Marinagarivorans cellulosilyticus: one gene and its partner. The protein of the gene in region 1 interacts with the protein of each later gene in a pairwise test. Links are inferred from orthologs where the notes say so. Each region holds a gene or a part of one and is shown on either strand. Other genes may lie near its edges. The genes, in order: MARGE09_RS09275 and grxD.

Region 1 (3,096 bases):
TCGGCCTTTCATTCCTGCCGTCATCAAGCGGCAGCGCGCAATATTAAGATCGAGCGGCTCGTAAAAGCTATTGCCGCCGTGCTCCATTAACATATCTTTACCTGAAACACCCACATCTGCCGCACCAAATTCGACATAGGTTGGCACGTCTACACCACGTAAAATCAAAAAGCGCACATCAGGCGAGGTTGTCTCAAAGGTTAACTTACGGCTTTTGCTAATATCTTCTAAGGGCTCGATACCTGCAGCCGCAAACAACGGCAATGTTTCTTTTAATATGCGCCCTTTTGTTAGCGCAATCGTCAACTGTGACATAACATCCTCGAATAGGGGTACCCCCTACGATTTTATTGATACACGCCAAGGCGCAGCAAGTACTGCCCTGATCGATAACTAGCCTTCTACCACGCGACGAATAGTACCGCCGAGCGCTTGTATTTTCTCTTCGATACATTCATAACCGCGATCGATATGGTAGATCCGGTCAACTAGAGTGTCGCCATCAGCAACCAAACCTGCAATAACTAAGCTTGCGGACGCACGCAAGTCGCTAGCCATAACCGGCGCAGCCTTCAAACGCTCGACCCCACGAATAATGCAGGTATTACCTTCTAGCGTGATATCGGCTCCCATTCGGTTTAATTCATGCACCTGAATCAAGCGATTTTCAAAAATGGTTTCAACCACCGTGCCGGTACCCTCTGCAACGGCATTCATCGCGGTAAACTGCGATTGCATATCTGTAGGAAACGCAGGGTAAGGGGCGGTTTTTAAACTAACCGCCTTTGGCCGCTGCCCCTTCATATCCAACTCAATCCAATCGTCGCCCGAAGTAATATGTGCACCGGCTTCTTCTAGCTTCATCAGCACAGCATCAAGAATATTTGCTTGCGTATCACGCAACCTGATACGGCCTCGCGTCGCGGCAGCCGCAACAAGGTATGTCCCTGTCTCAATGCGGTCTGGCATTACTGAGTAGCTGCAACCTTCTAAGCGCTCAACACCGTATACCGTTAAGCGGTCAGAACCTATGCCTTCAATTTTTGCTCCCATAGCCACCAAAAAGTTCGCAAGATCAACAATCTCTGGCTCGCGAGCGGCATTTTCAAGAACGGTTTTACCTTTTGCCAAAGTAGCCGCCATCAGCAAGTTTTCTGTACCGCCGACTGTCACAACATCCATAAAAATATGCGCACCTTTAAGGCCCTCTGGCGCACGAGCACGAATATAACCGCCGTCTACCTCAATTGTGGCGCCCATTGCCTCCAGCCCTTTCAGGTGGATATCAACAGGGCGGCTTCCAATGGCACAGCCGCCAGGGAAAGAAACATCAGCCTTGCCAAAGCGGGCAAGCATAGGGCCAAGTACCAAAATAGAGGCCCGCATCGTACGCACTAAATCATACGGTGCTTCATATTCTGTCATGGTGCTAATATCAATCTCGACCGTCATGCGTTCGGTAATCGTAATACCCACGCCCATACAACGCAGTAACGCCAACATTGTGGTGATATCGTTTAAGTGCGGAAGGTTAAACAAATGCACTGGCGTATCGGCCAGCAATGTCGCTGCCATAATGGGCAGTGCAGCATTTTTAGAGCCAGAAATGCGAATTTCACCGCTGAGGCTGCCGCCTCCGGTAATTAATAATTTATCCATGAAGGGTATCCGAGCATTACGCCCTATGCTTGAGAAGGCCGCTCGGCGGGTGTATAGGTTTTCATGTGTACAGCGTGTATTTCGCCGCTCGCAATAACATCGTTCAAAGCGCCGTATACCAGCTGTTGTCGCTTAACAGCATTCAAGCCTTCAAACGCCTTACTGACGACTATCAAGTGCACGTGGCTCCCGTCAATTGTCACCTCAACATCACAGCCGGCAATCGCTTGATCAATTAGCGCCTTTACATTTTCAACTTGCATAAACCACCTATCCAGTAACGCTGCCAACAGTTTTGCTATCTACCTGGATCGGTAAAAGCCTGTAAGCGCTCGCAAAAAACGCGCTAGTTTAATCAAAACCAGCGCGTCGTGCATCTACGCTATAGCCAGAAAGTGCGTTTAGCGCTATTCGCACCCGATTAACTCGACGATTGCCCCCAGCCGGCGATCACTTTATCAACATCGTTATTGTACTGTCGCATCGCTTGCGCAAACTGGTCACGAAAGCTTTTACCTAAGTTAATACCATTGAGTACTACGTTGATTAGCTTCCACTCGCCGCTCTTGCTTTGCGCCATTGTGTAAGAAACCACATGGGTGCCATCTTTACTCTTGACCTCTTGAATTACTTCAACCTTACGCTGACCATCGGTTTTTTTCTCGGGGGGAATAACGGCAATATCAAAATCGGAATAGTTCGCCATGCCCTTAGCAAAGGTTTCAACCATTGTTGTTTTAAAGACAACGGCAAAGCGCTCTCGCTGAGCTTCGCTTGCACCTTTATAGTGATTAGCCATCACCACCTTGGCAATATATTCAAAGGCAACAACCGGCTCGAGCAAAGCCGACACTTTGCTATAGTACGCATCGGGATCTTTTTTGAGTAAATCTTTACGACTATTGATAAACGCAACCGTTTCATCAGTCACCGCCGCAACAACCTCATGTGCTGTAAGCGCTTGCTCGGCAGCCGGTTTAGGAGTCGCCTCCGCAAAAACCAATGTCCCCCACAAACTCGCCACCAAAACCACCAAAGACCGACATACAGCCGCCATTTTCCTTCTCCTATTTTTAATTCAAATGAAAGTCGCTTACCACCAAGCAGTCTACGCCACTTAAAATGAACACAACCCAAACACGCGCATTGGAACACATCTTCAAGGCAAAGTTTACATCCATTCAGAAAAAGCCACTTGGCCTTTGCAAGGTTTGTCTTTTGAATAGCTGACATTACATGCGCCGACCAGTAACATGTGCGCCCATTTACTTGTGTTATTCAGTCTAGGAGATAGACATGCCAGAATTACTGCCCGCCGCGCTTGCCATTCTTGCGGGTTTTGTTGGTTTGGTTTGGAGCGCCGATCGCTTTGTTGGCGCCAGTGCAGCCATCGCCAAACTTGCAGGCCTATCCCCTTTAATTATTGGTTTAACCATC
Region 2 (3,191 bases), 1.2 Mb from region 1 along the record:
GCTGCCAATGCAACTCTAGGAACGGTTGTTGCTGGAAACAATATTAATTTGAGCATACACGAAGGTAGTGCCATAAATGTACAAGCTGGAGTAAAAATTCTAGGTAAGATCAAAGGGGTTGTTCTTACAGCGGATGGCTACAGAGTAAATCCCGTTGAACCTGGCTCACCACTTGGTGCCATTAACTTCCAAAGTAGCGCTACCATCTCAACCGTTTTAAGCCGTGCGGATTTAAGCCTGGGCAATAATTTAAAAAACCTCAATAATACCTACAGCTTAAATGATGTTTTATTTAACACATACAGTGGCACCGTAGATGAAACTATAGCCGCTCGATCGATAATATGCACATCAAGCCCCACAATCGCAAAAGCAGAAGCTGGAAAGAGCATTGACAACTGCGCTCCCATTCCCGATGCCACTAACGTGGAAACAGATCCTGAGGTTAAAACAACCGTAGAAACCAAGATGATCAAGTATGTCCCGCTAGATCTACCGCCCAGTTTGATTGCTGACGCCGATAGCTACAAAGCAAATTATGCCTTCCACCGAGTAGGCACAGTAAATCACGTAACCGTTCAAAACATTAACGGCTTAACCGAGACAGCAAAAACCTATAAATTACTTGACGACAATACACTTGAAACACTTGCTGGCGAAAAGACTGGGTTTAATATCTGTGGTAACGCCACTGAAAAATGTATTGATTTTAATGATGAAAGTAGAATTTTAGAAAGTGATGATACGCGCGCACCAAGAACAACCGTAGACGACAGAGGCGTCATAGAAGCTATCGCCCCTAAAGGCTTGTGGACCATAACAAAGAAAACCGCAAAACTTGCTCCTGGGGTTTACTATTTTGATAGGGACCTGCTCATTACCGGTATAAATGATAGTAACTTTTTGACTACGATAATGAGTGCAGGGCATATTATGCAAACAGAGGAGGTTCGCCTTTTAGCGATTAACGCGGTGCCAGAAGAGGTCTTGTGTCTCAATCAAAATCTGTCTGTGGACTATAAGCAGCATATTGCTGATGTCAATATCACACCAATAGCTACCGAAACCTACTATCCACTGCAGAATGGCGTTGTTCCATATCCAACGAATTACTGCAAGATTACAAATGGTTCTTTGGCAAGAGATTCAAGCCCAGATGAAGATTTTGTCGGTCAATTCGCACTAATGGCGGGGCAAGAGAACAACGACGAAGATCCAGTCTCTTACCAAGGAGGGAATATATATTTCACCTCCTCATTAGGAGTATTTGGAAGGGTGATTGCCGGTAATACGATTAAGCTTGAGTCACCGGATGGCCTCAAAAAGTCCAATGCACAGATTTTTGGGCTAATAGGCTCTGAGGCAAGAGCGGCTGGTATTGATAATGCCCAAAATGACTTAACCGGCACCATTGATGTTCATACAGACTTTTATACCGAAGTCCTCAACAAAGGAGATCCTGATGGCGGTGGCGAATGCTCGCCAAACGATGCTGTTAAGCCCGCTAGTACACTAATCTGGTCACGCTACAGGTAAAAAGAGAAATACAAACCCACAAAAAAAGCCCGCATATGCGGGCTTTCAAGTTTTGAAACATTACAAAATCGCTTGGCAATCAGTTATTTTGCAATACCTGCATTCAAATCCAATTAACCTATTTTCGCTCTACGCTTCGTCTGGAACAGCCGCTTCAATCGTCTTTTTCAGCTCACCGTTCTCACTCATTTCCATAATAATGTCGCAACCGCCAACAAGCTCGCCGCCCGCCCACAACTGAGGAAAGGTTGGCCAGTTGGCGTATTTTGGCAAGTTTGCGCGGATGTCTGGGTTAGTCAGAACATCAACGAACGCAAAACGCTTGCCGCAGGCCATAACCGCTTGTGATGCCTTCTGCGAAAAGCCACACTGTGGTGCGTCTGGTGAACCCTTCATGTACAAAATCACTGCATTATCAGTAATTTGCTGTTTAATTGTGTCCATAATATCCATAGAAAACCTCGCTATATCTTAGTAAATTGCTCAAGTATTGCCGTGCATTTTAGGGGATCGCGCTAGGCCATACAAGCGATCAAGCGCTTGACTCTCTATATTGCAATGGCAGAATCACAACAAACTCGCTGCCGCTGTTATATTCACTATGGACAGTAATTTCACCTTGTAACATTTTTACCAATTCGCCAACTAGCGCCAAGCCTAAGCCGGTGCCGGTAATACCAGCGTTTTGGGCCTCGTCAATTTGGGAATATTGGTTAAACAGCTTGTGCTTTTGAGCTTCAGGGATGCCTACGCCGGTATCTGCCACACTCAGTTGCATCACGTCTTTAAGGGCGCTAAGCGTTAATGTGACAGAGCCTTCGCGAGTATATTTAATTGCGTTAGACAGCAAGTTAATGAGAATCTGGCGTACCTTTTGCCGGTCCGACCTTAAGGGGGGCACCCCCTGCAAGTCGATATTAAAAGTAAGGTTTTTAACTGTGGCTAACGACTCTATTTGCGGCAAAAAACTTTGGCACAGCTTACCAACGTCAAACTCGTCAATATCCAACCCCATAAAGCCTGCTTCTATTTTGGATATGTCCAATGTATCGGTAACAAGCTCGTTTAATTGAAAGCCGGCATTACTTATGGCCTGTACGTTTTTGTACTCGCGGTCAGATAGCTTCGCCTTCGAGCGGGCCAATAGTAAGTCACTAAACCCCATAATGGCGTTAAGCGGGGTGCGTAATTCGTGTATCATTTTTGCGTAAAAATCACGGCGTGCTATACGCTTTGCCTCTTCTAGCTCTTCACGTGCACGCTGTTGATGCGTCACATCAAAGGCAAAAGCGATAACCGAAGGCTCCGCCGCAGGGCCGCTTTGGTTTAACGCTAAAAAGTGCCACTTAATAAAGCGCTCGCCTAATGCAACCACTGGCGAATCTAGCCCGGTGTCCGCTTCAGGCACTCCATCGCTATTAGCACTCGCCAAACATAATCCGCATAATGTTTCTGTATCGGCGGGCAAAGCTTCAGATTGCCCTGCGCCATCAAAACCCACACTAACCATTAAGTTTTGCATCGCTGCATTAGCAAATAAAATTTGCCCTTGCGCATCAAACTCCACCATTGGCCCCGGGCTTAATTCGACAAATTGCGCAAACTTTTCAAACTCCGCGTGGTTGTGTATACGCTCGCGATTATCCAGCAAGCTC

What was found.
Region 2: the proteins of MARGE09_RS09275 (region 1) and grxD interact in binary tests that used the Escherichia coli proteins (3 or more experiments, as listed by UniProt). The link is inferred for Marinagarivorans cellulosilyticus from one-to-one orthologs.

The regions. Positions count from the first base shown.
Region 1 is NZ_AP023086.1:2,350,738-2,353,833, reverse strand. What follows is about bases 303-3,071. They hold MARGE09_RS09275 (BolA family protein), read right to left. Parts: upstream 1,923-3,071; coding sequence 1,683-1,922; downstream 303-1,682. Other genes in these bases: MARGE09_RS09265 (calcium/sodium antiporter), read left to right, coding at 2,956-3,071; MARGE09_RS09270 (MlaC/ttg2D family ABC transporter substrate-binding protein), read right to left, coding at 2,081-2,716; murA (UDP-N-acetylglucosamine 1-carboxyvinyltransferase), read right to left, coding at 394-1,659; hisG (ATP phosphoribosyltransferase), read right to left, coding at 303-315. In the rest of the region: more of hisG, read right to left, coding at 1-302; more of MARGE09_RS09265, read left to right, coding at 3,072-3,096. UniProt on the Escherichia coli protein: Involved in cell resistance against acid stress.
Region 2 is NZ_AP023086.1:3,537,615-3,540,805, reverse strand. What follows is about bases 328-3,191. They hold grxD (Grx4 family monothiol glutaredoxin), read right to left. Parts: upstream 1,990-3,191; coding sequence 1,666-1,989; downstream 328-1,665. Other genes in these bases: MARGE09_RS14260 (PAS domain-containing sensor histidine kinase), read right to left, coding at 2,069-3,191; MARGE09_RS14270 (hypothetical protein), read left to right, coding at 328-1,536. Also shown: more of MARGE09_RS14270, read left to right, coding at 1-327. UniProt on the Escherichia coli protein: Monothiol glutaredoxin involved in the biogenesis of iron-sulfur clusters.